Regions from separate parts of the Streptomyces sp. L2 genome, predicted to be linked through region 3. Evidence: riboswitches for the same ligand, from Rfam matches in the RefSeq annotation. Region 3 holds a riboswitch; each other region holds the start of a gene.
The links. Region 3 has a riboswitch for cyclic di-AMP ahead of DBP14_RS18155 (M23 family metallopeptidase). Riboswitches for the same ligand answer to the same signal wherever they lie in the genome.

Region 1 (8,603 bases), 2.8 Mb from region 3:
CGCGCCCACCCGTGCCGCGCCGGCGGCACGACTGCCCGCGGCCCGCGCGGGGCGGCGCCGAACCTACGGCGCTTCCGGTGCTTCCGGTGCTTCCCGGACCCGGAAGTCCTCCGCGTCCCACGTGCCGTCCAGCCGGGAGGCCAGCCACGTGGGTGCCGCGGTGCGGAAGGCGGCCGGGGGCAGCGCCGCCGCGCCGGCCGGGACCGCGCCGAGCAGCGGAGCGCCCGCGCACTCCGGCAGGTCCTCGACGTTGCAGCGGGACGCGAGGTCGGGCGAGCCGGGCCAGCTGCCGATCACCACTCCGGCCAGCTCCAGGTCGCGCGAGCGCAGCTCACGGGCCGTCAGCTCGGTCGTGTTCAGCGTGCCCAGACCGGCCGAGGCCACGACCAGCACCGGCGCGCGCAGCAGCGCGGCCGCGTCCGCCAGCGTGCCGCCCGCCTCGTCGAACCGCACGAGCAGACCGCCCGCGCCCTCGACGAGCACCAGATCGTGCTCGGTGGCCAGCTTCGCCGCGGCCTCGGCCACCTCCTGCGGACGCACCGGGGCCATGCCGGCCCGACGGGCCGCCGTGCCCGGCGCCAACGGCTCCGGGAAACGGCCCAGTTCGGCGATCGTGACCGGACCCGCGAGCCGTTCGACCTCCGCGGCGTCCCCGCGTTCGTCCGGGCCCACGCCGGTCTGCGCGGGCTTCAGCACGGCCACCGACCGGCCGGCCGCGCGCGCCGCGGCGGCGACCGCCGCGGTCGTGACCGTCTTGCCGACCTCCGTGCCCGTGCCCGTGACCACCAGTACCGGCATCTCAACCCTCCTGTGCCGCGGCGATCACCGCGCGCGCGATCCGTGCCACGTCCTCGTCCCCGGTGACGTACGGCGGCATCGTGTAGATCAGGTCGCGGAAGGGGCGCAGCCAGACGCCCTCCCGCACCGCGGCCCGGGTCGCCGCGGCCATGTCCACCTCGTGGTCGAGCTGGACCACTCCGATGGCGCCCAGAACGCGCACGTCCCGCACGCCGGGCAGCTCACGCGCCGGCGCCAGCCCGTCCCGCAGCCCCGCCTCGATCCGCTTGACCTCGGCCCGCCAGTCCTGGCCGAGCAGCAGTTCGATCGAGGCGCAGGCCACGGCCGCCGCGAGCGGGTTGCCCATGAACGTCGGCCCGTGGGCGAGCACCGGCACCTCGCCGCGCGAGATGCCGTCGGCCACCCGGGAGGTGCTCAGTGTGGCCGCCATCGTCAGATATCCGCCGGTCAGGGCCTTGCCCACACACATCACGTCCGGCGTGACGGCCGCGTGCTCCGCCGCGAACAGCGCGCCGGTGCGGCCGAACCCGGTCGCGATCTCGTCGAACACCAGCAGCACGTCGTGGGCGTCGCACGCCTCCCGCAGCACCCGCAGATACGCGGGAGAGTGGAACCGCATCCCGCCGGCGCCCTGCACCACCGGCTCCACGATGACCGCGGCCACCTCGTGCGCGTGCCGCTCGATCGTCTCGCGCAGATGATCGGCGTACGACTCCTCGTACTCGGCCGGGGGCGCGTCCGCGAACACCTGGCGCGGGAGTACCCCGGTCCACAGGTCGTGCATCCCGCCCTCGGGGTCGCACACCGACATCGGGTTCCAGGTGTCCCCGTGGTATCCGCCCCGCCAGGTGAGCAGCCGCCGCTTCTCCGGCCGGCCGAGCGAGCGCCAGTACTGGAAGCACATCTTCACCGCGACCTCGACCGACACCGAACCGGAGTCGGCGAGGAACACATGTTCAAGCCCGTCAGGCGACATGTCTACAAGGAGCTTCGCCAAGCGTACGGCGGGCTCGTGCGTGAGCCCGCCGAACATCACATGGCTCATCCGGTCGAGCTGGCGCCGCGCGGCCTCGTCGAGGACCGGGTGGCCGTAGCCGTGGATCGCCGACCACCAGGACGCCATGCCGTCGACCAGTTCGCCCGAGCCGTCCGCGAGCTTCAGCCGGACCCCGCTCGCCGACTCCACGACGAGCGGTTCTACCCGTCCGGGCATCGGACCGTACGGATGCCACACATGCCGCCGGTCCAGCTCCAGCAGCTCGGGCACGCCCAGGTCAGGCATTGGGCGCGAGGTCCGTCCCGGCGCCCCGGCGACGCACGGCGACCAGGTCGGTGCGCGGCTCGTTCACGGCCGCCGCCGACTCCGTGCCCGGCGCGGACTCCGTCGCCGTACCGCACACGTCCTGCCCCTCATGCGAGCCGCAGACGGACCCGCACCCGGCCTCCGCGTGCGACCCGCACCCGGCCTCGGCGTGCGATCCGCAGCCACCGCCGGCCGCCGTCACCCGGTGCTCGGGCAGCGTGATCTCCCCGGTGCCCTCCACCTCGAACCCGGCGTCCGCGATCATCTCCAGGTCGGCCTTGCCCGCCTGGCCCTCGCTGGTCAGGTAGTCACCGAGGAAGATCGAGTTGGCCAGGTTCAGGGCCAGCGGCTGCATCGTGCGCAGGTGGACCTCGCGGCCGCCCGCGATCCGCACCTCGACGTCCGGGCAGACGAACCGCACCATCGCCAGGATGCGCAGGCAGCGCTGCGGGGTGAGGTTCCACTCCTTGCCGAGCGGGGTGCCCTCGAACGGGATCAGGAAGTTCACCGGCACCGAGTCCGGGTCCAGCTCGCGCAGCGAGAAGACCACGTCCACCAGGTCCTCGTCGCTCTCGCCCATGCCCGCGATCAGCCCCGAGCAGGCGGACAGGCCGGCGCCGTGCGCCTTCTGCACCGTGTCCACCCGGTCGGCGTAGGTGTGCGTGGTCGTGATGTCCCCGTACGTCCCCTCGGACGTGTTCAGGTTGTGGTTGTAGGCGTCCGCGCCGGCCTCGCGCAGCCGCTCCGCCTGGCCGTCGGAGAGCAGCCCGAGGCAGGCGCACACCTCGACGCCCTCGTTCTGCTCCTTGATGGTCTTGATGGTCTCGGAGACCCGGTCCACGTCACGGTCCGTCGGACCGCGCCCGCTGGCCACCAGGCAGACCCGCTTGGCACCGCCGGCCAGGCCCGCGGCGGCGGCCTCGGAGGCCTCGCCGGGCTTGAGCCAGGTGTACTTCAGGATGTCGGCCTTGGAGCCCAGCCGCTGGGAGCAGTAGGAGCAGTCCTCCGGGCACAGGCCCGACTTCAGGTTGACCAGGTAGTTGAGTTTCACGCGCCGGCCGAACCAGTGCCGGCGCACCTTGCCGGCCGCGGCCACCACATCGAGCAGATCGTCGTCGGAGGTGGCGAGTACGGCGAGCGCTTCCTCGCGGGTCGGCAGCTCGCGCCGAAGCCCCTTGTCCACCAGCGTGTTCAGCAGGTCCATGAAAGTTGATCCTGTCCTACGGGACCGCTTCGGGCCAAGGAGAGTTTGCACAACAGAGATGCTTCGACGTGTGGGTATTGCCACACCCTGGGTGCCTGCCCGTGCCGCTAGTGTCTGTCCGCTACCTACAAAAGCCCCGGAGGACCCATGGCGTTCGGCTGGATCGACGAGCAGGCGGAGGCGCGGCGCCGGGCCGGTCTCGTACGGACCCTGCGCCCGCGCCCCGCCGACTCGCCGCTGCTGGACCTGGCGAGCAACGACTACCTGGGCCTCGCCCACCACCCCGAGGTCGCCGACGGGGCGGCAGCGGCCGCTCGGACCTGGGGCGGCGGCTCCACCGGCTCCCGGCTGGTCACCGGCACCACCGAGCTGCACACCGAGCTGGAGCGCGAGCTGGCGGACTTCTGCGGCTTCGAGGCGGCGCTGGTCTTCTCCTCCGGCTACGCGGCCAACCTGGCCGCGGTCACCGCGCTCGGCCCGCACGGCTCCCTGATCGTCTCCGACGCGGGCAATCACGCCTCGCTCATCGACGGCTGCCGGCTCGCCCGGGGCACCACCCAGGTGGTCGGGCACGCCGACCCCGAGGCCGTGCGCAAGGCGCTGGGCACGCACGACGGCGCGGCGATCGCCGTATCCGACACGGTGTTCTCGGTGGACGGCGACCAGGCGCCGCTGGCCGCGCTGGCCGACGCGTGCCGGGAGTACGGCGCCGGCCTGGTCGTGGACGACGCCCATGGACTCGGCGTGCTGGGCGACGGCGGCCGGGGCGCGCCGCAGGCGGCCGGGCTCGCGGGCGCGGACGACGTGGTCGTCACGGCCACCCTGTCCAAGTCGCTGGGCAGCCAGGGTGGCGTGGTGCTCGGTCCGGCCCGGGTGATCGGCCACCTGGTCAACGCGGCTCGCACCTTCATCTTCGACACCGGCCTCGCCCCGGCGGCGGCCGGCGCCGCCCTGGCGGCCCTGCGGCTGCTGCGCCGCGAGCCGGAGCGGGCCGCGCGGGCCCGCGAAGTCGCCGCGGAACTGCACGCACGGCTGACCGCCGCGGGTCTGGAGGCGGTACGTCCGGACGCCGCGGTGGTCTCCGTGCGGGCCCCGTCCCCGGAGCAGGCCGTGCGCTGGGCGGCGGACTGCCGTACGGCCGGGCTGGCCGTGGGCTGTTTCCGTCCTCCCTCCGTGCCCGACGGCATCTCACGGCTCAGGCTGACCGCCCGCGCGGACCTGTCCGGGGCCGAGATCGAACGCGCTGTACGAGTGATCGGCGAGACTCGACCATGAGTCGGCGTGACACGGCCGGGCGTCGCACGAGTGCCGACGGGGTTTCGTAGGGGCCGGTCAGTGGAGCGTGGTCAGGAAGCCCGCCCAGCTCTCCGGGGAGAAGAGCAGCGCGGGTCCGGCGGGACGCTTGGAGTCGCGCACGGCGAGCAGTCCGGCCCCGCGGCCGGAGTGCGGCCGGGCCGTCTCCACGCAGTTGTTCGCGCCCGTGCTGTAGCTGCTGCGCAGCCATCGCACGCCGTGCAGATCGGTGCTGGAAGGGACGTTCCGAGGCAGTGCGGTCATGGTGCCTCCTCTACGCGCCGTCACCTATCGCGGTGATGTAATCCACCGAGTCCTCGGGTGAAAGGGCGTGGATCCGAAGGGTGTTGAAGGCCTCCCCATACGCCTGGAGGTCTTCTTTCCGTTCCAGATAGAGGCTACTCGTCAACTGGTCCAGAACAACCACGTCCAGATCAGAAGTGCTCGGAAAGGAGAAGATAACGAAAGGGCCGGTGAGGCCGACATGCGCCCCGGTCGCGAACGGCAGTACCTGGAGCCTGACTTGGGGCAACTGCGCCGCCTCCGCCAGCCGCTTCAGCTGACGGGCCATCACCTCTGGTCCGCCCACCTCGCGCCGGAGCACCGCCTCGTCCAGCACCGCGCTCAGCCGCAGCGGGGGATCCGAGCGCAGCACGTCCTGCCGGGCCAGGCGCACCTCCACCAGCGCGTCCAGCCGCTCCTCGTCCAGGCCCTCCACCGCGGACCGGGTCACCGCGCGGGCGTACTCGGGGGTCTGCAGCAGCCCCGGCACCACCGTGGTCTCCAGGGTGCGCATGCCGCTCGCCTGCGACTCCAGGCTGATGAAGTCCCGGTAGGCCGGGGGCAGGATCCCCCGGTAGGCGTGCCACCAGCGGTGCCGGGCGCTCGCGTGCTCCGACCCCGCCAACCCCAGAAGTAACTCGCGCAGTTGCCCGTCGTCGACCCCGTAGGTGTCGAGGAGTAACCGCACATCGGCCGGTTTCACCCCGCTGGCGCCGGTCTCGATACGGCTCACCTTCGACTGGTGCCAGCCCACCAGGCGGGCCGCGTCACCACTCGTGAGCCCCGCCCCGGTGCGCAGCGCGCGCAGTTCGGCGCCCAGTTTGCGGCGCCGCACCGCGGGACCGTTCTGCATGGGCTCCTCCTCACTCGCCATTACTCCTTACGGGCCGCCCAAATACGCTCTGCCGTCGCAGAGTTCACCGCATCGAGCGACAGATATATGCATATCTTGGTGGATCGCTCCCCGTGACCGGTCCGGTGGTGGCAGTCTGACGAGGAAGCACCAGTCCGGGACCGTACTCGAACCAGCCGCTCCTTGTCGGACCGCGGCCCCGGGGGAAAGGGACGACGTCGCCATGGCAGACCACCTGGAAGCATCCGTCACTCTGCCGAGCGATCCCGCCTCGGTCTCCGCGGCCCGCGCCTACGTGCTGGGCACCCTCGCGGAGTGGGGCCTGCCGTCGGACACCGACGCGGCCGACACCGTGCGGCTCATCGTCTCCGAACTGGCCACCAACGCCGTACAGCACACCTTCGGGCAGTCACCCACGTTCACGGTGGACCTCGCCCTGGACCGTGACGAGGACCTGCGCATCGGCGTCACGGACAGTCACCCGCGCTTCCCGAAGAGACTCCCGGCGGCCGTCCAGCAGGACAACGGCCGCGGCATGGTCATCATCCGCTGGCTCACCGCCGAGTGCGGCGGCAGGCTCCGGGTCCGGCCCACGCGCGAGGGCGGCAAGACGGTGCTGATCGAACTGCCCTGGACGGCCCCCGCGGAACCGGTACCGGCCGCGGGCCAGCAGGAAACCTAGGGCGGGCCGGCGGGCGCTAAGGGCCGGCGGTATAGCACGCGCGTGCCCCCCGTCCGGGAGAGCGGGCGCGTGGCCCCGCCCGGGAGAGCACGGGCGCGGCCCCCCCGACAGGGAGAGCGGGCGCGTGGCCCCCGCCCGGGAGAGCACGGGCGCGGCCCCCTCCGGAGCCGCGCCGCTCACCGCATGGAGCCGGGTCAGCTGACCCGGCCGTACCAGACGTGGTTCGTCCAGAGTTTCTCCAGCTTCACCACTTCCCCCGTCCTCGGTGCGTGCCAGATCTTTCCCTTCCCGGCGTAGATGCCGACGTGGTAGACGCTGGATCCATAGTGAAAGAACACCAGGTCGCCCGGTTTTCGGTGGTCGGCCGAGACGTGGTGCGTCCGGTTGTACTGCTGCGCCGCCGTGCGGGGCAGCTTCTTGCCCGCCTTCTTGAACGAGTACAGCGTGAGCCCGGAGCAGTCGAACCTGCGCGGCCCGGTGGCCCCCCACTGGTACGGGGAGCCCTTCTTGGACGCCGCGACCCGGAGGGCCTTCGTCGCCATGGTGGCGGCCGAGGCGTCGGCGGACAGACCCGGCGCCACGATGGTGCCGCCCACGGCGGCGAGGGTGAGGGCAGAGGCCGTACCGGCACGTGCCATCAGCGACGGGACACGATTGAGCGCAGTCATGCGCAACCCTTCGTCAGCCGCCTGTGAAGGATGACCTGTCGGATTCGGGCTGGCGAAGTTGCCCGGTCGCGTTCTCGCGACTTCACCCCAAGGGCTGCGCGGCACATCCGCCCGTCTGCGACGAACGTCCGTGCCGGCGACCCGTCTTGCTCGGGTCCTCCACTCCTGCCGATCCACTCCTGTCGACCGGTCGTCCGGGCGGCGGCAGGACTCGGCGTCCGCCCGGACCGCCCCGCCGCTGCGGCGGGGGCTTGTCGTCAGTCAGGGATCTTCACTCACACGTGTCCGAAAATCCCAACGGAACCGCCCCTTTGTGGCGTTACTCACCACTCGCCCGTTCGGGTGGACTTCACTGTGTTCGAGACATCGTCAGGTGCCGTACGCGGCCCCGGACCTGGCCCAAAACCTTCGGCTGCGCCGAACGGCCCAATTCGGCGCGCAAGCCGGCCGACCCTCGAAAAAGACAGTAAAAATGCTGAAAATACGCCGGACGTGGGTCCGTCGTTCGGGCCGTTTCAACTCCGGCCCGAACGACGTGCCGAGGGGAGCTGCGGGACGGATCCGCCGAGCCTGGCATCGGCCGGCGGGACCGGTCAGCCCGGCCCGCCGGGCGGCAGGATGAGGCGTGCGGTGCGCCGCTCGCCGTCCAGCACGCGCATCGCCCGCGCCAGGGTCTCCCCGTGCGGTTCCGTCTCGCCGCGCCGGTGCATCAGGGCGAGCGCGTCCCGCAACTCCTCCGCCTTGCGCACCAGGGCCTGAGCGGCTCGCAGAGCGCGGTAGGTGTCGGCGTCCCGGGCCGGATTGACGCGGCCCAGCAGGTCGACCACGTCCAGGTACCGGTCGACCAGCTCACCCTCCGCGCGCGTCAGCGCGGGCAGAGGCGGGAGTTCCTCGGGCAGCACCGGCGGCTCACCGCGCGCCCGGAGTGCCCGGAGCACCCGGTGCGCCCGGAGCGGTCGGATCGCCCGGCGTACCCGGAACGGTCGGCGCGGCCCCGCGCCGCGGTACGACGCCGTCCACCAGGCCGTACTCCACGGCCGCCGGGGCGTCCAGCACGAGCACCCGTTCCAGATCGTCGCGGACCCGCTCCGCGCCGCGCCCGGTGTGCCGGGCGAGCAGTTCCTCCATCAGCGCGCGCACCCGGGCCAACTCCTCCGCCTGGATGGCCAGATCGCTCGGCATGCCCGTCACCGGCTCGGACAGGGAGGGCTGTTCGAGCACGATGCGCGCGCCCGGCAGAGCGAACCGTTTCCCCGGTGTCCCCGCCGCGAGCAGTACCGCCGCGGCCGAGGCGGCCTGCCCGAGGCAGTAGGTGGCCACGTCGCAACTGACGTACCGCATCGTGTCGTAGACGGCTGTCATCGCGCTGTGCGAGCCGCCCGGGCAGTTCAGGTACAGCGAGATGTCCCGGTCCGGGGCGGCGTGTTCGAGCTGCATGAACTGTGCCGTCACATCGATGGCGGCCGTGTCGTCGAGGTGGGTGCCGAGGAAGACGATCCGCTCGTCGAACAGCTTCGAGT
Region 2 (10,894 bases), 950 kb from region 3:
CCCGCGCCACCGCCGGAGGCACCCTCACACAGTGATGTCCTTCGTCGTGAACCGCGCCCACGCCAGCGACCCGAAGACCGCCGCGTACAGCCCTTGCAGCGCGAGGTTCTTCGTCAGGTCGTCCCAGTAGACGGGATCGCGCATCAGGTCGGCGAAGGACAGCCAGTAATGGGAGAAGAAGTACGGCTGCAGGGCGTGCAGCTGGGGGATCTGGTCGAGGATCTGGACGGTGATGAGCAGGCCGACCGTGGTCGCCATCGCCGCGATCCCGCTGTTGGTCAGGGTCGACACGAACAGGCCGAGGGCGGCGACCCCGACCAGTGACACCGCGACGACCAGGGCAATGAGCAGCGCCCGGCCCAGTCCTTCACCGAACCCGATCCGGGTCCCGGAGATGGTTGTCAGACCGCCGAGCGGGAACAGCAGCGCGCCGACGATCAGGGCGGACACGACGACGACCAGCGTAGCCAGCAGGCAGAACGCCAGGACCGTCGTGTACTTGGTGAGCAGCAGGCGAGTGCGGCCGGCCGGGGCGACCAGCAGATAGCGCAGCGTCCCGGCACTCGCCTCGCCCGCGATCGCGTCGCCCGCGACGACACCGACCGCCATCGGCAGGAAGAACGGCAGGGTCGCCGCGAGCGCCGTGAACACCAGGAACAGGCCGTTGTTGGTGATCTGCGCGATGAACGCCGGGCCGCCCCCGTTCCCGCCGCCCGCCGACGAGCCCCCGCTCGTCTCGGCCTTCACCGCGATCCCGACCAGGACCGGTACCGCCGCCAGCACCCCGAGCAGCGCAAGGGTGCGCCAGCGCCGGACCGTGGTGGCCAGTTCGCTGCGCAGCAGCCCGAACGTCCACAGCGGACTCGGCGGCCGCCGCCCGGCCGGAGACCGCGTCTCCCGTGCGCCCGGTGACCCGGCCTCCACCGCCTCCGCCGCCTTCACCGCCCCCGGCACCTCTGCCGGTTCAGCCCGCGACATCGAAACCCTCCCCCGTGAGCGCCACGAACGCGTCCTCCAGGGAGGCGCGTTCGAGCTGGAATCCGCGGACCCGGACGCCCGCCGCGACGAGGGCCGCGTTCACCTCGGCCAGGTCCCGCTCGGGCGGCTCCCCGGTCACCCGGTCGCCGTCGGCGGTCACGTCCCCCACGCCCTGCTCCTTCAGCACCCGGGCCGCCTCGCCGGGATCCGGTGTGGTCACCACCAGCCGGCCGCGCGCTCCGGCGGCCAGGTCGGCCACCGCGCCCTGCGTGATCAGGCGGCCCCGGGCCATCACCGCCGCGTGCGTGCACACCTGCTCGATCTCGTCGAGGAGGTGGGAGGAGAGGAAGACGGTCGTGCCGTCGGACGCCAGTTCCCGCACCAGTGCCCGGATCTCCCGCATGCCCTGCGGGTCGAGGCCGTTGGTGGGCTCGTCCAGGACCAGCAGCCGGCGCGGCTGGAGCAGCGCGGCGGCCAGGCCCAGGCGCTGCTTCATGCCGAGCGAGTACGCCCGGGCCCTCTTCCTCGCCGCGGCCGTCAGGCCCACCCGGTCCAGCGCGGCGGCGACCCGCGCACGCCGGGTGCGCGGGTCGGCGGCCGGGTCGGCGGCGTCGTAGCGCAGCAGGTTGTCCCGGCCGGAGAGGAAGCCGTACAGGGCGGGGCCCTCGATCAGCGCCCCGACCTCGGGGAGGACGGTGCGCGCCGAGCGGGGCATGGGGCGCCCCAGGACGTGCGCCGTGCCCGAGGTCGGCTCGATCAGACCCATCAGCATGCGGATGGTGGTGGTCTTGCCCGAGCCGTTCGGGCCGAGGAAGCCGAAGACGCTGCCCGCCGGGACGGTCAGGTCGAGACCGTCCACGGCGAGCTGGCCGCCGCGGTAGCGCTTGGTGAGGCCGCGCGTGGCGATGACGTGCGCCGCGGTGTCACCCTCCCGCCGGCGTTCGGCCGCGTCCCGCTCCGTGACGGACCGTGCGTACATCGGCTCCCCCTCCACTCGTCTTGCCCGGAAGGGTCACTTCCCTTCGTCGGCCGCCTTCACCAGGGCCTCCTTGGTGACCGCGCCGGCGTAGACCTTGCCGTCGTCGGTGATCAGGGCGTTGACCAGGCGGGTGGAGAACACCGTGCCCTTGCCGAACGAGCCCGAGACCTGGTCACCGAGCGAGCCGAGGAAGCCGCCCAGGTCGCCGGCCTTGGAGCCGGTCGGCAGGCCGCCCTTGGAGCCGGTGTCGAAGGTGGCGATGGAGGTCCAGCCCTTGCCGAGGACCTTGGCGCCCTCCATGCCCTGGGCGAGCCGGCCGCCGGGCTTGCCGGCCTCGTGCCGGGGCGCCTTGTGCTCCCGCTTCCCCTCGGTGACCTTCGCGCCCTTGGGCGGGGTGAAGTCGAAGGCGGAGGCGCCCGGCGCGGAGAAGGAGACCTGGGTGAATCCGGCGTCGAGGACGGCGGCGCCGCCGCTCTTCGGCGTCAGCGTGAACTTCAGCGGCATGCCGGTCTTCGCGTCCACCGCGATGCTGATCGCGCCGACCGTCGTACCGGACTGCTTCGGTGTGATCAGCAGCTTGTAGGCGTCGCGCCCGGCGACCCGCTCGGTGCCGTCGACGGTGACGGACGTGGTGTCGTCGACCGACTTCAGGGCCTCGTCGGCGAAGTCCTTCGGCGTGGCCGGCGGCTCCGCGCGGTGCTGCTTCCCGGAGTCGGCGTCGGTGGAGTGGTAGACGTCGTTGCTCTTGCTGTCGTAGCCCCAGACGTCCTTGCCGTCGTGGATGAGGCTGTACTCGGACCCGCTCTCCAGCAGGGACAGCTTCTGCTTGTCCGGGCCGTCCTCGGCCACGCGCAGGGTGTGCGTACCGGAGACGAGTTCGGTCAGCTTGGACTGCGGGTCGGCGGACGAGCCGTCCCCGTCGCCCTTGGCCATGCCGGACGCGAGGCCGCCCTCCAGGCCGCCCAGGTTCGGCAGTCCGAGGTCGGCGCTGAACCTCACGGTGCCGGACAGCTGCTGCACGTCCGACTTCGCGATCTTCTCGATGAGCTGCTGGGCGGTGATCTTCGGCAGGTCGGGGTCACCCGAGGCGGCCAGCGCCGGGACCAGCCCGATCGTGATCGCCGCCACCCCCACCACCGCGACCGGGACCGCGTACCGGGCGGCCTTGCGGCGCGCCGAGGGCCGGTCCTCGTCGTGCGCGGCGCCCGACACGTCGTCGGTTTCGTACGGTGCCATGTGTGCCTTACCTCCGTCGTCGGCGGCGGCTGTCGTCACGCTGGTCCCCCTGAGCCGCCATTCTCACCCGAATCGGTGAGGAGTGGTGATTTCCGTGGTTTCCATCTCACCAAATCGGCCGTGAGGAAGCGTCAGACCTCGGAGCCAACTCGTGTACGACTGCGGTATGACATGCCGGGGCGGCATCTCCCCCGACCCGTAGGGGTCGTACGGGAGACACCGACGATGCGGGTCGGGCACGCGGGACCGTGTACGGCGGGACCGCGGGACTGCGGCTTCCGACGACGATGAGGCGAACGGGCGTTCAGGCATCCGGGCGTTCAGCCCGCGCGGTGCACCACCGCGTCGCACAGTTCGAGCAGCGCGGCCTTGGAGTCGCACTCGGGCAGCGGCGCGAGCGCGGAGCGCGCCTCCTCCGCGTAGCGGACCGTGTCGCGGCGGGCCTGCTCCAGCGCGGGGTGCGCGCGCAGCGCGGCCAGCGCCTCGGCGTGCCGGGCGTCGTCGCTGAGGTCGGAGTCGAGCAGCGCGCACAGCGCGACGTCCTCGGCCAGCCCGAGCCGGGCCGCCCGCTCGCGCAGCCGGAGCACGGGCAGGGTCGGGATCCCCTCGCGCAGGTCGGTGCCGGGGGTCTTGCCGGACTCGTGGGAGTCGGAGGCGATGTCCAGGACGTCGTCGGCGAGCTGGAAGGCGACGCCGAGCCGTTCGCCGTACTGGGTGAGGACGTCGACGACCGTCTCGTCGGCGCCGGACATCATCGCGCCGAACCGGCACGAGACGGCCACCAGCGAGCCGGTCTTGCCGCCCAGCACGTCCAGGTAGTGCTCGACGTGGTCGCGGCCGTCCGTGGGGCCGGCGGTCTCCAGGATCTGCCCGGTCACCAGCCGTTCGAACGCGAGGGCCTGCACCCGGACCGCCTCCGGCCCGAGGTCGGCGAGGATCTGGGAGGCGCGGGCGAAGAGGAAGTCGCCGGTCAGCACGGCGACGGAGTTGCCCCAGCGGGTGTTGGCGCTGGCCACACCGCGTCGTACGGCGGCCTCGTCCATCACGTCGTCGTGGTACAGCGTCGCCAGGTGGGTCAGCTCCACGACGACGGCGGACGGGACGACACCGGGTGCGTAGGGGTCACCGAACTGTGCCGCGAGCATCACCAGGAGCGGCCGGAACCGCTTCCCGCCGGCCCGGACGAGGTGCTGCGCGGCCTCCGTGATGAACGGGACCTCGCTCTTGGTGGCCTCGAGCAAGCCTTCCTCGACAGCCGCCAATCCGGCCTGGACATCGGCTTCCAGAGCCTGGTCCCGCACGCTCAGCCCGAACGGCCCGACGACGGTCACGAGGGGTCTCCTGTCTGCTGGTGTCTGCTGGCGATTACACGGTTTGTCGATAGGTCGCTGCCATCACTCAAGTCAGCGTATCCGGTCAGCTTTCGATCACCGCTAGCGCCCACCGCTACAGGCCGGGCCGTACCGGACCACTCCCGGCAGGCCCGCGATCGGATGACAGGAACGGACATTTATCGACTTAACGGATTCAGCGAGATTTGCACAAAAGCACGCATCCCCGAGAACCACGGACACGGATGGCGGTATTCCGGGACGAGCAAATCCCCCATGTCTGATTTTGCATAATTTGCCATTTCGTGAATTGGGTCACGCGAGCCCCGTACCGCCCCATGGCGCATTTCCTCCGCATCCCCCCTTGCCCCACCGGCCAGTTGAGGATTGGCGGCTGCAAAGGATCAAGTACTCGAAACGGTACAGACCAAGGTCAACTGATGCGTTGTGTGAATCCGGTACTTGTTCCCGACATGTGCTCTCGCATACGTTCCCGGCCGTCGGACGGACGCCGAATCCTGCCACCGCCCGACACCACCCATCGACGAACTCATTTCGTGTGGCAGGAGCGGGGGACCCAGGTAAGTCGCCGGACCGGACGGCACTCGTCGTACCGGAACGGCTAGGGGTGAAGTCGTGCCGCCGTCCGCGCGGCGCGACCGGGCACCTCCCCGCCCGAACCCGACAGCTCACCTCGCAGGCGACGGAGAGGAACATCCCCATGTCTGCTGCCGCCCAGCACCGCCGCCCCCGCACCCGCCGCCTCGTCCGCACCCTCGCCGTCGCCGGCACCGGTGCCGCCGTCCTCGCGCTCCCCCTCATCGGCGCCACCAGCGCCTCCGCGGCCACCACCACCTCCGCGACGCCCTCCACCACCCTCGCCGGCTACCCGAACAACCTCGACGGCTGGATCCGCGAGTCCCTGGCGATCATGGCCGAGCGGCACATCCCGGGCACCTACGACGGCATCTACCGCAACGTGATGCGCGAGTCCTCCGGCAACCCCGCCGCCATCAACCTCTGGGACTCCAACGCGGCCGCCGGCACCCCGTCCAAGGGCCTGCTCCAGGTGATCGACCCGACGTTCACCGCCTACCACGTGCCCGGCACCTCCTTCGACCCTTACGACCCGGTCGCGAACATCACGGCCGCCTGCAACTACGCGGCCGCCCGCTACGGCTCCATCGACAACGTGTTCGGCGCATACTGAGGCCGGCGATCCCGGCCCTGGACTCGTCAGGGGCTCGGGAACAGTCTTTCGAGGACGACGGCGATGCCGTCGTCCTCGTTCGACGCGGTGACCTCGTCGGCGACCGCCTTCAGCTCGGGATGGGCGTTCGCCATGGCGACACCGTGCCCGGCCCACTCGAACATGGGGATGTCGTTGGGCATGTCCCCGAAGGCGACCGCCCGCTCGGCCGCCAGCCCCAGGTGAGCGGCGGCCAGCGCGAGACCCGCCGCCTTGGTGACCCCGCACGGCTGGAGCTCCACGGTCCCGGGGCCCGACATGGTGACCGTGGCCAGCGAATCGACCGCCCCGCGCGCGATGGTCGCCAACTCGTCGTCCGACAGGGTGTGGTGGCGCAGCAGCACCTTGCTGATCGGCGCGCGCCACAGGTCGTCGCGCCGGCCGACCCGCACGGCCGGCAGCGTGGGGTGCGGCATCCGGTACCCCGGCTCGATCAGCGTGAGCCCGTCCACGCCGTCCTGGTCGACGGCCGCATACACCTGGCCCACCTCGGCCTCGATCTTGCCGAGCGCGGTTTCCGCCAGCTCCCGGTCCAGGCGGACGGACCACAGCAGACGGCCGGCGCCGGCGTCGTACACCTGCGCGCCCTGTCCGCACACCGCGAGCCCCGTGCAGCCCAGCTCCTTGAGGAGCGGCCGCACTCTCGGTGCCGGGCGGCCGGTGACCACCAGGTGCCGTGCCCCGGCGCGCGCCACCCTCGCGAGCGCGGCGCGCGACCATTCGGAGACGGTGTCGTCACCGCGCAGCAGCGTTCCGTCCAGGTCGGTGGCGACGAGTGAATATGCGGGGGAGGCGGCCATGATCAGAGAATACGGACATCGCGCCCCACCGACTCACCCTGTCCTTTCGCTCAGTTGTGTGCCCGCTGCCCCCAAGTGGTGCCCGCGGGCGCCGTGATGGCGCCGCACGGGGACCGGAGGCGCGCGGGACACGGGGGGCGGGCGTTGCGACGGACCGGCGCGAGGACGCCGGGACGCATCGTCCGGCGGCGGTCCGCCAGGGCATGCATCCTCCCGGCGGCGGTCACCGCGGGGCGCCTCCCCCGGCGGCGGTCCGCCGGGGGCCGTCAGCCCCGGCCGTCAGCCGTGTGCTGCCGCCAGGTGTTTCGCCAGCCGTGGGGAGGCGAACTCCGTGCCGCAGACGAACCGCATCACCGGCCCGAACGAGGACGCCGCCGGAAGACCGGTGAAGTACAGGCCGGGCACGGAGGAGACGTAGCCGGCGCCGAGCCTGGGCGCGCCCCGGCTCACCGCGAGCCGCGTGCGCAGCTCGTGGCCGAGGAAGTCCATCGCCGCGATGTCCACGCGGTAACCGGTGGCCGCGATGACGTGGTCGGCGGTCAGCCGCTCGCTGCGGCCGCCGTGCGTGCGGACGGTGAGCACGGGACGGCCGTCCGGCGCCTCCGCGCCCGCCACCCGGGCCACGTCCGTGACCTGCACGGTGCCCTCGAAGCGCTCGCGCAGCCACCAGGCGCCGAGCGGACCGAGAACCCGGCGGACCAGATAGTGCCGGGTCTGTTCCGGGAGGAAACGGTAGGGGTCGGCGTAGTAGCTGAGCGCCCACAGGGACCACGCGCGGCCGAACGGCGACTCGGGGCGGAGCCTCGGCTGCTTCCACGGCGGCGCCCCGAAGGCGACCCGGCCGCGTCCGCGCGCCACCACCCGCACCCGGGCGCCCGCCTCCGCCGCCAGCGCCGCCGTCTCCAGGGCGGACTGGCCGGCGCCGATGACGATCAGGTCCTTGCCGGCGAAGCGGCTCAGGTCGTGGTGCTGGGAGCTGTGGGAGAGCGGAGCGGTCGGGGCGGGCCCGTCGGGCGCGGCCCCCGCCAGCTCCGCCGGCAGGTGTTCCAGCCCCGACAGGCCGGTGGCGACCACCACCGCACGTGCGGTGAACAACTCACCCGAGTCCAGCTTCAGTTCGAAGGCGCCGCTCTTGTCCCGGTCCACGGAGACGACCCGCACCCGCTCCAGGCCGGGCACCAGCTTCTCCTGGAACCACTCGCCGTAGCCGATGAACGTCTCCGCCGGGATGATGTCCTCGTCGGTCACCAGCCGGCGGATGCCGGCGGCGTCACAGTAGTCGCCCAGGGTGTGGCCGGGCTGCGGGCAGTCGAAGCTGGAGGCGACCGGGGTCGACTTCAGGAGCATGCCCTCGGGCATGTGGTCGCGCCAGCTGACCATGGGGTCGCCGAAGACGCGGACGGGGATGCCGCGCGCCCGCAGATGGGCGGCGGTGGACAGGCCGAACGGCCCGGCCCCGATGACTGCAACCGGTCGGATCACGAAGTCCCTCCCCAGGAACGCGGTGCGCCACCTTCGTGGCCTTGCCTACTTCGCGGTGGTGCGGTGACCTGCCTGTTTCGCGGTGGTGCCTGTGACTACTTCGCCGTGGTCCTGTGACGTGCCTACTTCGCGGTGGTGTGGCCGCCGCGGCGGTTGGTCCGCCACAGCTGGTAGAGGTGCTTCGCGCCCGGACGCACGAAGCGGGCGAGCATCGTGAGGAACGGCAGCGGGTCGTCGCCCGCGAACCAGGCCAGCTCCGTCCCGCTCGCCCGCGCCGGCGCGTGCGGCGTCGTATAACCGCTGCGGCGGTAGGCGAGGAGGGCGGGCAGGTCGATGTTCTCCACGACATAGCGGTGGCCGGCCCGCTGCTCCCCCTCCGGAACGGGACGGCCGGTCAGGTGCAGGTGCTGTGCCCGTACGACGTCCACGCCCGACTCGCTCTCGAAGAGCCGGAACTGGGCGCCCATGCGGGGGTTGAAGTCGAGGAGTTTGTACTGTCCGTCGCGCCGGTCGAAACGCAGGTCCAGGTCGATGATGCCGCTGAAGCCGATCTGCTTGATGAAACGTGCGGCGAGGTCCGCGAGTTCCGGGTTGTCGACGACGTACGCGTTCGCCGTCATGCCCGCGTGCGGTGGCCAGGAACGGACCTTGACCCCGGTGAACAGGGCGAGCGGGGCGGAGTCGGCGTCGAAACAGGCGTGCACGATCCAGTCCTCGGCCTCCTCCCTCGGCAGGTACTCCTGGAGGATCACCCCCGGCCGCTCGCCCCAGTCACGGGCGAGTTCGAGCAGCCCCGCGCGGGTGGCGATCCTCGTGGTGCCGTTCACCGCGGGCCGGGTGCGCCGGACGAACGCCTCACGGTTCTTGGCCACCACCGGGAAGCGCGCCGTTCCCGCGAACGCGGCGATGTCCTCGTACGACTGCGGGAAGGCGGCCGCGGGCGTCGCGAGGCCGTGCTCCACGCACAACTCGTGCAGCCCCTGCTTGCTGGCCAGCCGGCGGGGCAGTCCGGGCTCCACGCGCGGGAAGAGGAACGAGCCGGCCAGCTCGTCCTGGTGCTCGGCGATCAGGACGGCGGCCTCCTCATCCGTGGGGATGAGGACGGCCGGCCGGCCGATGCGCCGCCCGACGCGCAGCAGGCCGTCGACCAGATGGCCCGGGTCCTCCGCGCCGGTCGTCGGCCACACGAACGCCCGGGTGAGGTACCGGGAGGCGGCGGCCGGCGTGTAGCGGTCCTCGGTGATCGCGTACATGGGGACGCCCAGACGGCCCAGGCTGCGGATCGCGCCCACGCCGCCGTGGTGCAGCGGGTAGTCGCCGAACTTGACGATCAGTCCGGGCACTTCACGGTCCGCCTCGACTGGCACACCGACGGAATGTACGGCCACGGGTCCCCCCACGTGTCCCCCTACGGACCGGATCCACCCCGTCCGTGTCCCCAAAGGACGCTAAGCCGGAATTGCCCACTCCCACAAGGCCCTTTCGGACATTGCGAACTCTTTAGACACCGTCCGGGACACCGCCCGCGCATCCCAAGGGGCACTGCCCAAGACACCCGGCACACCCGTAACGTGTGGCGCGACCACATGGAACACAGCGGCGTCACCGGAGCGATCATGTGTGACGCCACCCCATGGAACGCAACGCCACGCATGGCCAGGAAGAGAGTGAGGCAGCACCCCATGCCCCCCTTCGACGTTGCCGAGGGCGACCCCTTCGGTCCGCACAACCTTCCCTACGGCGTGTTCTCGCCCTCCGGCAGCACGGAGCGGAGGGTCGGCGTCCGCCTCGGTGACCACGTCCTCGACGCCGGAACCGCGGCCACCGCACTCGGCTCGCCCTACGCCTCCCTGCTCGCCCGGCCCACCCTCAACCCGCTGCTCGCCGCCGGCCGCACCACCTGGTCGGACGTGCGGCGCGCCCTCACCGCTTGGGTGACCGTCCCCGCGCACCGCGAGACGATCGAGCCGCTGTTCCACCCGTTGTCGCAGGTCACCCTGCACCTGCCGTTCGAGGTGGCGGACTACGTCGACTTCTACGCCTCCGAGAACCACGCCCGCAACGTCGGCCAGATCTTCCGCCCGGACGCCGAGGACTCGCTGACCCCCAACTGGAAGCATCTGCCGATCGGCTACCACGGCCGCTCCGGCACGGTCGTCGTCTCCGGCACCGACGTCGTACGGCCCTCCGGCCAGCGCAAGGCACCGGCCGACCCGGCACCCGTCTTCGGCCCGTCCGTCCGGCTCGACATCGAGGCCGAGGTCGGCTTCGTCGTCGGCACGCCCTCCGCCATGGGCCGGCCGGTCGCACTCGGCGACTTCCGGGAGCACGTCTTCGGGCTGTGCCTGCTCAACGACTGGTCGGCGCGCGACATCCAGGCCTGGGAGTACGTCCCCCTCGGCCCGTTCCTCGGCAAGTCCTTCACCACGTCGGTGTCGGCGTGGATCACCCCCCTGGAGGCGCTGGAGGACGCGCGCGTGGCCCCACCGGAGCGCACCCACACCCTGCTGCCCTACCTGGACGACGCGGCGCCCGAGGTGGACCCCGGCGGCTACGACCTGCGGATCTCCGTCGCCATCAACGGCCACGTGGTGTCCGAGCCGCCGTTCTCCACCATGTACTGGACGGCCGCCCAGCAGCTCGCCCACATGACGGTCAACGGCGCCTCCCTGCGCACCGGCGACCTGTACGGCTCGGGCACGGTGAGCGGCCCCGAGCCGGCCCAGCGCGGCTCGCTGCTGGAGCTGACCTGGAACGGTCGCGAGCCCCTGGAACTCCCCGACGGCAAGCGTGCCTTCCTGGAGGACGGCGACGAGGTGACCCTGACGGCGTGGGCACC
Region 3 (10,894 bases):
GTGGGCCCCGCCGTCACCGACTGGTTCCTCCGCACCGCCGCCGGCGGCGAGGACGTGGAGTTCGACGTCATCGACGTGGCCGACGTGCCGCTGCCCCTGGCGATGCCCGGCCGGGGCGGCGCCCCGGACCCCGGGGCCGCCGCCGCGCTCAAGGAGGTCTCACCGCGCCTCGCCGCGGCGGACGCGTTCGTCGTGATCACGCCCGAGTACAACCACAGCTTCCCGGCCGCCCTGAAGAACCTCATCGACTGGCACCACGCCGAGTGGCAGGCCAAGCCCGTCGGTTTCGTGTCGTACGGCGGACTCGGCGGCGGAATCCGCGCGGTCGAGCAACTCCGTCTCGTCTTCGCAGAGTTGCACGCGGTCGGCATGCGGGACGCGGTCAGTCTGCACTGGCCGTGGTCGCACCTCACCGAGGACGGCACCCCCAACGACACCGCCGTGACCGAGGGCGCCGCCAAAGGCATGCTCGGCCAGCTGATGTGGTGGGGGCGGGCGTTGCGGTCCGCGCGGGCGGAACGGCCGTACGCCGCCTGAGGTGGCGCGGCGAACGGGTGCCTCAGCCCGCGTTCAGTTCCGTCAACTCGGCCAGCGGCAGCGTGTGCTGGGTCTGGAGTACCTTCGCCCGCAGGTACCGGACGTTGTGCGCCGTGGTGAACACCCCGGTCGGCACCCGGTCCCGGACCACCATGCCCAGCGACCGCAACTGCTCCGCCTTGTCCGGGTTGTTGGAGAGCAGATCCAGCTCGCCGATGCCCAGCGCGGCCAGCATCTGCGCGGCCGCCGTGTAGTCGCGGGCGTCCTCCGGGAGGCCGAGGGCCGCGTTCGCCTCGTAGGTGTCGAGGCCCTGGTCCTGAAGGGCGTAGGCGTCGAGCTTGTTGTAGAGGCCGATGCCGCGCCCCTCCTGGCGGAGGTACAGCAGGACGCCACCGCGGCCGGCGATGCGTTCGACCGCCTCCCGCAGCTGGGGTCCGCAGTCGCAGCGGGCCGAGCCGAAGACGTCCCCGGTGAGGCACTCGGAGTGCAGACGGACCAGCGGGACGGTGCCGGGCGCGGGGTCGCCCAGGATCACGGCGACGTGCTCCGCGCCGTCGGTCAGGCCGTGGAAGGTGACGAGTTCGGCGTCGACGCCGTAGCCGTCATGGAAGCGCAGCGGTACCCGGACGCGGGCGCGCGGCGTGGCGACAGGGGTGGTGGGCATGCGGGCCTCCGGGTCCGTGGCGATCTCCGGACCGCTTGCTTCAGATTTGAAGCAAGCGGTTGTGATCGTGGACCCTACCCCATGCTTAAAACTTAAAGCAACGGACTTTCGGTGGCGGCCCTGGACGCGGGGTCGGGCGCGCGTCGTCAGGAAAGCTCGTCCGCCGAGGAGCCGGAGCCGGAGCCCGTGCCTGCGCCCGAGCCCGAGCCTGCACCGGAGCCCGCCCCCGCCCCCGTCCCAGTCCCCGAGCCCGTGCCCGTGCCCGTGCCCGTGCCCGAGCCCGCACCGGAGCCCGTGTCCGCACCGGAGCCCGCCCCCGCCCCCGCCCCCGCCCCCGTCCCAGTCCCCGAGCCCGTGCCCGAGCCCGCACCGGAGCCCGTGTCCGCACCGGAGCCCGCCCCCGCCCCCGTCCCAGTCCCCGAGCCCGTGCCCGTGCCCGTGCCCGAGCATGGTGCCGACCGTCGCCGCCACGGCACGTCCTCCGCCGCGCTCCCCGTCTCCTCGCCCTGCAGCCCCCGTACGATCCCGGTGCAGATCTCCTCCAGCTGCCCCACCTGCTCCGGCGTGAGCCGGTCGAAGAGGGTCGCGCGGACCGTGGCGACGTGCCCGGGCGCCGTACGCTCCAGGACGGCCGTGCCCGCCTCCGTCAGCACCGCGATGCTGCTGCGCTTGTCCCACCGGCAGTCCTCGCGGCGCACCAGCCCGTCCCGCTCCAGCCGGGTCACCGCGTACGTCAGCCTGCTGCGGGTGATCTTCAGGGTCTCCGCGAGGTCCGTCATCCGCAGCCGCCGGTCGGGCGCGTCGGACAGGTTGGCCAGCACGGAGTAGAACAGGTGGGGCATGCCGGCCTCCTGCTGGAGCTGCCGGTCGATCGCGTCCTCCAGCAACTGGGAGGCGGCGATGTAGGCGCGCCACGCGCGCTGCTCCTCGGGGGTGAGCCAGCGGGTCGTCATGCCGCCAGTGTAAGTTGTTTCAACCTTGAACCAAACCCGTAGTCCAAAGGCCAGGGAGAGCGCGCCGATGCCGTACCCGTACGTCCTGCTGTCCGCCGCCGTCTCGCTCGACGGCTGCCTGGACGACACCGGCCCCGACCGGCTGCTGCTCTCCAGCCCCGCCGACTTCGACCGGGTCGACGAGGTGCGCGCCTCCGTGGACGCCATCCTGCTCGGCGCCGGCACCATCCGCGCCGACAACCCGCGCCTCCTCGTCAACTCCGCCGAGCGCCGCGCGGCCCGCCTCGCCGCGGGGAAGCCGGAGTACCCGCTCAAGGTCACCGTCACCGCCACGGGCGGCCTCGACCCCGCTGCGAACTTCTGGCACACCGGCGGCGACAAGATCGTCTATACGACCGGCCGGGGCGCCGAGCGGGCCGCCCGCGCCCTCGGCCCCACGGCGGACGTCGTCGCCCTCGGCCCGGACCTCGACTGGCGCGCCCTGCTGGAGCACCTGCACGACGTCAGGGGCGTACGGCGGCTGATGGTCGAGGGCGGCGGCACCGTCCACACCCAGCTCCTCCAGCAGGACCTCGCCGACGAACTCCAGCTGGTCCTCGCCCCGGTCCTGGTCGGCGACCCGTCGGCCCCGCGCCTGTTCGGTTCGGGGGCGTACCAGGCGGGCCGGCTCCGCCTCACCGAGACCCGCCGGATCGAGGATGTCGTCCTCATGCGGTACGAGCCCACCGCCCCCGGCACCGGCCCGCTGCCCGGCCCGGCCGACCGCCACTGGCTGCGCACCGCCTGCGAGCTGGCCGCGCTGTGCCCGCCCTCGGAGACGGCCTTCAGCGTCGGCGCGGTCGTGGTCGCCGCCGACGGCACGGAACTGGCGCGCGGCCACTCGCGGGAGGGCGGCGACCCGGTGGTGCACGCCGAGGAGGCCGCTCTGGCCAAGCTCGACCCCGCCGACCCGCGGCTGCCCGGCGCCACCGTCTACAGCAGCCTGGAGCCCTGCGCCCGCCGCTCCTCGCGCCCGGCGCCGTGCGCCGAGCTGATCCTCGGGGCGGGCGTGCGCCGGGTGGTCACCGCCTGGCGCGAGCCGGACACCTTCGTGGCCGGGGCCGACGGCACGGGGGTGCTGACCGGCGGGGGAGCGGACGTGGTCGTGCTGCCCGAGTACGAGGCCGCGGCCAAGGCACCGAACGCGCACCTGCTGGGCTGAGGACGCCACCTGCTTCCGCCGGTGCCGGAGCGCCTCGACCTGCCCGGCGGGAACGGATGTGCATCGGACCCCGCGGATGGCGTACAGTGGTCTCAACGACGCGGGGTGGAGCAGCTCGGTAGCTCGCTGGGCTCATAACCCAGAGGTCGCAGGTTCAAATCCTGTCCCCGCTACTGAAACTCAGGGTCGGAATCCATCGGATTCCGGCCCTGAGTGTTTTCTGCCGTCCCTCGGTGCGCCGACCCCACCCCTCACTCATGGTGACCGGACGGAAGCCCTCCGCATAACATCTGAGTCACCATCAAAACCTCTGTGACTCCTGAAGTTCGGTCAACCTGCCCGATTTGCATGCCTCTTGGCCCGTACGTCCGCTCTAGAAAGGGTAATGATCAAGCAGAACAGCTTGGAATCAGCTACCCCGGTCTATTAACGTTCGATAACGCAGCGCGGTCGTCCCAGCCGTCACAAGAGGCGGCTCCGTGCGCACGCGCCGAATCCCGCGAGGGAACCGGGGAACCACCACCTTGGGGTGAATCACGCGGATACCGCCGTGGACTTCTCAGTGAGTCCACGACACGTATACGCGCGTAGGAGACCTTCCTGCTCCGAACCCGTCAGCTAACCCGGTAGGCGGAGGAAGGAAAGGAGTACGCCCGCGTGGCGTCCAACCGGCCTGCCCCGACAGCCCCCTTCGTGCCCAGCCAGCGTGACGGCGAGCCCTACGGCTACGGCAACCAGCGCACCGACGAGGGCCCCTGGGAGGAGTGGAACCCCACCGAGGAGTCCATCCGCCCGGTACGCGGCCGGCACCGCGTCGCCAAGCAGCGCGGCGGCGGACTCGCCCGCAGCTCCACCGTCCTCGGCGTCGGTGTCATCGCCGCCGTCGGCGCGGGCGGCATGGCCAGCGCCAACACCGGCAAGCCGCCGGTGTCGATCTCGATGCCCGACCTGCCGGACCTGCCGTCCGTCGGCCACCTCTTCGACGACTCCTCCGACGCCCCCGCAGCCACCACGGCCTCGCTGGCCCACATCGGCACCGCCTCCGCCACCGACCAGGGCGGCTCCGACGCCGGCGAGGCGCTGCGCAACCGGATCATGGCCCAGGCCGACCGGCAGCAGAGCCAGGTCGACACCAAGGCCACCGTGGCCGCCGTCGCCGCCGCCGAGAAGCAGGCCGACGACGCGGCCGCCAAGGCGGAGAAGGCGGCCGCCACCGAGGCCGCCGACGCGAAGAAGGACGCGGAGGCCGCCGCCGCCAAGAAGGCCGAGGCGGAGCGCCTGGCCAAGCTGGCGAAGCAGTACACGCTGCCGACGACGTCGTACACGATCACCGGGACGTTCGGCCAGCCCGGCTCGATGTGGTCCTCCGGCTACCACACCGGCCTCGACTTCGCCGCCCCCACCGGCACCCTCATCCACGCCATCCACAGCGGCAAGATCACCGGGGCCGGCTGGGCCGGCGCCTACGGCTACCGCACGATCCTCACCCTGGACGACGGCACCGAGCTGTGGTTCTGCCACCAGTCCTCGATCAACGTCACGGTCGGCCAGAAGGTCAGCACCGGCCAGGTCATCGGACGCGTCGGCGCCACGGGCAACGTCACCGGCCCGCACGTCCACGTGGAGGTCCACCCGAACGGCCAGGCCACCGCCATCGACCCGATGACCTGGCTGCGGAGCAAGGGCCTCAACCCCTGAGGGTCCCCTCCGGGGTTCCGTGCGGCGGGGACGCGTGCGGCCGGACCTACGTCCGGTACGGGTTGTGCGCGGAGTACGGCACGGCCGGATAGCCGTAGTAGTCCTGGCCGTAGCCCTGGCCGTAGCCCTGTCCGTAGTCCTGGCCGGGGAGGTGGCCGTAGCCGTAGGCGGGCCAGTAGGGCGCCGGCGCCCGGGCGGACGCGCGGGTCGCGTACTCCAGCGCCGGCCAGGCCACGCCCCTCCGCGCCCACAGCTCGGACAGCAGCTCCCGCTCGCGTACGGCGAAGTCGGCCGGGGCCCTGCCCAGCCGCGCCCGGTGCCGCAGGAACGCGAGCGAGGTGGCGCAGGCCTCGTACCGCGCGACCGTCCGCCCGGCGGGCCGGCCGCCGAAGTGGTGCCGGGCGTACTCGCGGGCCATCCGCCGCGCCCGCATCGACCCGAGGACGTACGGTTCGGCCGGGCCCAGCCACCCCGCGAACACATACGCCGGCAGCTCCTCCCGCACGGTCCGCAGTTCCCGCTGCCGGGTCCAGATCGCGAGCCAGGTCAGCAGGCCGAACGCGGGCACCATGAACAGGCCGTAGACGGCGAAGAAGCCGTACGCCCCGAAGGTCGAGGAGCCGTTCCAGAAGGCGTGCATGCCCATCGCGAGCAGCAGGCCGCCGAGCGGCAGCAGCACGCGCCGGGCGCGCTGCCCGTCCCCCGCGAGTGCGCCGGTGCCGAAGCCGATGCCGGTCAGGACGGTGAACAGGGGGTGGGCGAACGGGGACATCACGATGCGCACGAAGAAGGTGGCGGCGGTGACGGAGGCGATGCCGCGGCCGCCGGTGAGCTGGTCGGTGCCGAAGGCCGTGCCCAGGTAGAGGATGTTCTCGGTGAACGCGAAGCCGGTCGCGGTGATGCCGGCTATCACCACCCCGTCGACGATCCCCGTGAAGTCCCGTCTGCGGAACAGGAAGAGCAGCAGGACGGCCGCCGCCTTCGCGGACTCCTCGACGATCGGCGCTATCACCGTCGCGCCGAGGGTGTCGGCGCCGGCCGGGTCCGCCGTGGAGGTGGCTATCCAGTGCGTGGCGAAGCTGTTGGCGACGATCGCGATCAGCGCCGCCGCGCACGCGCCCCACGCGAAGGCGAAGACCAGGTTGCGCCAGGGGCCCGGTTCGACCCGGTCCAGCCAGCGGAACGCGGCCGTCAGCCAGGGCACGGGCAGCACGGCCAGCCCCAGCCCGACCAGGAAGCCCTCCGTGCCGGTCTGCCTTCGCACCAGCGCCAGGATGACCAGCCCGGACAGCGCGAGCAACGTGATCAGTGCGCCGTACCGCACCCAGCCGCGCTGCCACCAGTGCGGGTGCCGGAGGGCGGCGTCGCCGGGTCCGGCGCCGGCGCCGGCTCCGGTGGGCGGTATCGGGTACGGGGCACTGGTGGGCGGCACGGCATCGACCCTAACGGTGACGACAACGAGGGGCTGTTGTCACTGCGCTTCCGGCTGCCCGTCCCGCGGTGACCGGTGGGGTACGCGGCGGAACAGCAGATCACGCACCACATGTCCCTTGTCCAGTCCCTGGCCCTCGAAACGGGTCAGCGGCCGGAACTCGGGGCGCGTCGCGAAACCGCCGTCCGCCTGGGTGTTCTCGAAGTCCGGGTGCGCGTCCAGGACCTCCAGCATCTGCTCGGCGTACGGCTCCCAGTCCGTCGCGCAGTGCACGATCGCTCTGGGCTTCAGCCGGGTGGCGGCCAGCGACAGGAACTCGGGCTGGATCAGCCGCCGCTTGTGGTGCCGCTTCTTCGGCCAGGGGTCCGGGAAGTAGACGCGGAGGCCGTCGAGGGCGTCGGGGGTGAGCATCTCCCGGAGCAGGATGATCGCGTCGCCGTTGCCGACGCGGACGTTGCCCAGTCCGTTGCGGTCGGCGAGGTTGAGGAGGTTGCCCTGGCCCGGGGTGTGCACGTCCACCGCGAGGATCCCGGTGTCCGGGTCGGCGGCGGCCATCTGGGCGGTCGCCTCGCCCATCCCGAACCCGATCTCCAGCACGACGCTCTTCACGCCGCCGAACAGTTCCCCCAGGTCGATGACCCGCTGCCCATCGATGTCCAGCCCCCACTGGGGCCACAGCCGCTGCAGCGCGTCGGCCTGCCCGGCCGTGACCCTGCTCCGCCGCGGCTGGAAACTCCGGATCCGCCGCTCGAAGTGCGACCCCGCGGGATCCGCCTTCGGCCCGTCCGGAAACCGCGGCTCCCCCTTGGCCCGGGTATGCCGGACCGACACCCCGGGCACATGCGGTGCCCCCGACGCGACGGGTACGGACCGAGGGACATCGGAAGAGTTCAAGGAATCAGCCACAGTCCCCCAATTTTACGACCCCCACCCCACCCCCACCCGCAACAGACCCCATCCCACTTCCCGAGCCACCGAGCGCCCGACAACGGCGCCGCCCCGGCCGCCGGCGCAGGACCCCGCACACCTCCTCGCCCCACCGAGCGCCCGGCAATGGCGCCCCCGCCCGCCCTGCCGACGGGCCCGGCCGCCGCGCGTACTCGCTCGCCCCACCGAGTGCCCGGCAACGAAGCCCCTGTCAGGTCCGGCCGCCATCGCCGCTCGCCGACCCGCCCGTGATGGCGGCCGCTCGCCCACTGCCCGGGGGCCGGGGGTCTTCTCGCCCGCCGAGCCGCCGGCAATGGCGCCGGCTTTGCCGAGGGGCCCGGCTGCGAGTGCTTCCAGTCCACCCTGCTACCGCCCCTGCTGCCTTCGCCATCCCGCCGGCCCGGCCGTTCTCGCTGCCGCGCTGAGTCGCCCGTGACGGCGGCCGCCCGCCCGCCGAGCCGCCGCGCCTGCCGCTCGGCCCGGCCGTTCTCGCTGCCGCGCCGGCCCGCCGGCCCGCCCGTGACGGCGGCCGCCGGCCCATCGAGCCGCCGTGCCTGCCGCTCGGCCTGGCCGTCTTCCCCGTCCCGCCGGCCGGCCCGTGACGGCGGCCGCCGGCCCATCGAGCCGCCGTGCCTGCCGCTCGGCCTGGCCGTCTTCCCCGTCCCGCCGGCCGGCCCGTGACGGCGGCCGCCGGCCCATCGAGCCGCCGTGCCTGCCGCTCGGCCTGGCCGTCTTCCCCGTCCCGCCGGCCGGCCCGTGACGGCGGCCGCCCGCCCGCCGAGCCGCCGTGCCTGCCGCTTGGCCTGGCCGTTCTCGCTGCCGCGCCGGCCCGCCGGCCCGCCCGTGACGGCGGCCGCCCGCCGGACTTGGGGTTTCGGTGGCCTTTTCAACTGCCGAGTCGGGGGGTGGGTGGGCGGAGGTCGGGGGTCCAGGGGGCGGAGCCTCCTGGGGTGGGGGCTACGGGGAACCGAGCAGGTTCAGGACCCGGCGCCCGACCTCCCTGCCGATCGGCAAGGATGCCGTGGCCGCCGGGGACGGTGCGTTCAGTACGTGGACGGCCCGCGCGGACTCCCGGATCAGGAAGTCGTCCACCAGCGTCCCGTCCCGCAACACCGCCTGCGCCCGCACCCCCGCAGGGGCCCGCACCAGGTCCTCCGACTCCACCGCCGGCAACAGCCTCCGCACCGCCCCCAGGAACGCCCTCTTGGACACGGACCGGGCCAGCTCCCCGGCCCCGTATCTCCAGTGCTGCCGGGCGATCGCCCAGGATCCCGGCCAGGCCACCGTCCCGGCCAGCTCCCGGGGCCGTACGACCCCCCACCCGTACCCCTCGCGGGCCAGCGCCGGCACCGCGTTGGGCCCGATGTGGACGCCCCCGTCGATCCCCCGGGTCAGATGCACCCCGAGGAACGGGAACGCCGGATCCGGCACCGGATACACCAGTCCCCGCACCAGCTCCGGCCGGGCCAGCTCGTAGTACTCCCCCCGGAACGGCACGATCCGCACCCCGGGCTCGTCCCCGGCCAGCCGAGCCACCTCGTCGCAGTGCAGGCCCGCGCAATTCACCAGCACCCGCGCTCGCACGACCTCCCCGCCCGAGGTCAGCACGGCCACGCCCCGCTCCGGCCGCCGGTCCACCCGGACGACCCGCGCGCCGTACCGGATCTCGGCGCCCGACGCTCGCGCCAGCTGCCGCGCGACGGCCACGTAGTCGCACACCCCGGTCGTCCCGACGTGTATCGCGGCGAGTCCGCGCACCTCCGGCTCGTACTCGCCGATCTGCGCGACGCCCAGCTCCCGCACCGGGATCCCGTTCTCCCGGCCGCGCTGCACGAGCGCGTGCAGCCGGGGCAGCTCCTCCTTCTCCGTGGCCACGATCAGCTTGCCGGTGACCGCGTGCGGAATGCCGTACTCGGCGCAGAACTTCACCATCTCGGCGGCGCCCCGCACCGCGTACCGCGCCTTGAGGGAGCCCGGCCGGTAGTAGATCCCGCTGTGGATCACCCCGCTGTTGCGCCCCGTCTGGTGCCGGGCGGGCCCCGCCTCCTTCTCCAGCACGGTCACCCGCGTGCCCGGTGCGGCCCGCGTGACGGCGTACGCCGTGGCCAGCCCGACGATCCCCCCGCCCACGACGAGCACATCACAGTCGTACGCCCCGACCGGCACCGAGCACCACCTCCACTCCCGATAGTGCACTGCGCCACTGACAACACCTTCAAACTCCGGCCGCCGGCAGCGCCCCGAAGGGGCGCGGGGCAGTGTCGACATGCGGCTCCGCCGCGCGGGCGCGACAAGCCACAACGCGCCCGCACCCGCAAGATCACCGCACCCGGCAGACGCCAAGCGGCCCCAAGCCGAGCCGCGGCACTACGCCGGAGCCATCAGCAACGGCCGGGCCCGCTCCCGCAGCTCCACCACCCGGGGCTCGTCCCCGTACGGCTCCAGCCGGTGCAAAAGATCCCTCACATACTCGGTGGTCCGCGCCGACGAGATCCGCCCCGCCACCTCCACCGCCCGCACCCCCTGCTCGCAGGCCGCGTCCAGGTTCCCCGACTCCAGCTCGGCGACGGCCGACACCACCAGCCGCAGCCCGTGCGACCGCACGAACTCCTCCGTCGGTTTCGACAGCGCCTGCTCGGTGAAGCGCCGCACCTGGCGCGGCGCCTTCAGGTCCCGGTAGCACTCGGCGGCGTCGGCGGCGAACCGGTCGTAGCCGTAGAAGCCGAGCCAGGAGGGATCGTGGTCGCCGTCCCTGGACCGCTCCAGCCACCCCTCCGCCGCCTTCAGCGCCGCGCCGGCCGCCTGCGCGTCCGCCGCGCGCGCGTGCGCCCGCGCCTCGACCAGCCGGAAGAAGCTCATGGTCCGCGCGGTCGCCAGCCCCCGGTTGCGTTCGACGGCGGCCTGCGCGAGGTCGACGCCCTCGTCACCGAAGCCGCGGTACGTCGCCTGCAGGGACATCGACGCCAGCACGTACCCCCCGAGCGGCACGTCCGCCGCCGCGCGCGCGAGCCGCAGCGCCTGGATGTAGTACCGCTGGGCGGCCTCCTGCTGGCCGGTGTCGAAGGCCATCCACCCGGCGAGCCGGGTCAGTTCGGCGGTGGCCCCGAACAGGGCGCGGCCCACCTCGTCGGAGTAGGAGCCGAGCAGCAGCGGCGCCGCCTCCACCCGTAAACACTCCGGGACCATGGACGAACGCCAGTCGCCGCCGCCGTACTTGGAGTCCCAGCGTCTGGCGTCCTCGGCGGCCTCCCGCAGCTTCCCCACGTCGCTGTGGCCGACTTTGATCGGCGCGCCGGAGCCCTCGGCGGTGTTCGCCTCGCGCGCGACCGAGCTGTCGGCGGGGGTTATCAGCCACCGGGAGGCGGGCGTCGCGTACGCGCTCACCGCGAACGACCCGGCCAGCGACTGCCAGATGCCGCCGGAGCCGGCCCGGCGGCCGGCCAGGTCGAGCCGGTACAGCTCCGTCGCCGAGCGCACCGCCT

Region 1: linked by a shared signal. The riboswitch ahead of DBP14_RS30745 (C40 family peptidase) and the one ahead of DBP14_RS18155 (M23 family metallopeptidase) in region 3 are both predicted to bind cyclic di-AMP.
Region 2: linked by a shared signal. The riboswitch ahead of DBP14_RS13450 (transglycosylase SLT domain-containing protein) and the one ahead of DBP14_RS18155 (M23 family metallopeptidase) in region 3 are both predicted to bind cyclic di-AMP.

The regions. Positions count from the first base shown of each region.
Region 1 is NZ_QBDT01000001.1:6,842,636-6,851,238, forward strand. Features, by position in the region: gene bioD (dethiobiotin synthase) at 64-798, opposite strand; gene DBP14_RS30715 (adenosylmethionine--8-amino-7-oxononanoate transaminase) at 800-2,080, opposite strand; gene bioB (biotin synthase BioB) at 2,073-3,305, opposite strand; gene DBP14_RS30725 (8-amino-7-oxononanoate synthase) at 3,453-4,580, shown strand; gene DBP14_RS30730 (DUF397 domain-containing protein) at 4,638-4,862, opposite strand; gene DBP14_RS30735 (helix-turn-helix transcriptional regulator) at 4,873-5,733, opposite strand; gene DBP14_RS30740 (ATP-binding protein) at 5,957-6,415, shown strand; gene DBP14_RS30745 (C40 family peptidase) at 6,610-7,083, opposite strand; cyclic di-AMP (ydaO/yuaA leader) riboswitch at 7,087-7,310, opposite strand; gene DBP14_RS30750 (hypothetical protein) at 7,677-7,985, opposite strand; gene DBP14_RS30755 (ATP-dependent Clp protease proteolytic subunit) at 7,993-8,603, opposite strand, start outside.
Region 2 is NZ_QBDT01000001.1:3,140,206-3,151,099, forward strand. Features, by position in the region: gene DBP14_RS13430 (ABC transporter permease) at 25-978, opposite strand; gene DBP14_RS13435 (ABC transporter ATP-binding protein) at 965-1,957, opposite strand; gene DBP14_RS13440 (sigma-E factor regulatory protein RseB domain-containing protein) at 1,991-3,193, opposite strand; gene DBP14_RS13445 (polyprenyl synthetase family protein) at 3,514-4,524, opposite strand; cyclic di-AMP (ydaO/yuaA leader) riboswitch at 5,057-5,240, shown strand; gene DBP14_RS13450 (transglycosylase SLT domain-containing protein) at 5,246-5,734, shown strand; gene DBP14_RS13455 (Cof-type HAD-IIB family hydrolase) at 5,761-6,573, opposite strand; gene DBP14_RS13460 (FAD-dependent oxidoreductase) at 6,853-8,055, opposite strand; gene DBP14_RS13465 (ATP-grasp domain-containing protein) at 8,178-9,422, opposite strand; gene fahA (fumarylacetoacetase) at 9,738-10,894, shown strand, end outside.
Region 3 is NZ_QBDT01000001.1:4,086,242-4,097,135, forward strand. Features, by position in the region: gene DBP14_RS18125 (NAD(P)H-dependent oxidoreductase) at 1-537, shown strand, start outside; gene ribA (GTP cyclohydrolase II) at 560-1,201, opposite strand; partial or broken gene DBP14_RS18140 (MarR family transcriptional regulator) at 1,645-2,154, opposite strand; gene DBP14_RS18145 (dihydrofolate reductase family protein) at 2,222-3,355, shown strand; tRNA gene DBP14_RS18150 (tRNA-Met) at 3,455-3,528, shown strand; cyclic di-AMP (ydaO/yuaA leader) riboswitch at 3,834-4,005, shown strand; gene DBP14_RS18155 (M23 family metallopeptidase) at 4,013-5,053, shown strand; gene DBP14_RS18160 (PrsW family intramembrane metalloprotease) at 5,100-6,458, opposite strand; gene trmB (tRNA (guanosine(46)-N7)-methyltransferase TrmB) at 6,525-7,391, opposite strand; gene lhgO (L-2-hydroxyglutarate oxidase) at 8,370-9,578, opposite strand; gene DBP14_RS18175 (MFS transporter) at 9,780-10,894, opposite strand, start outside.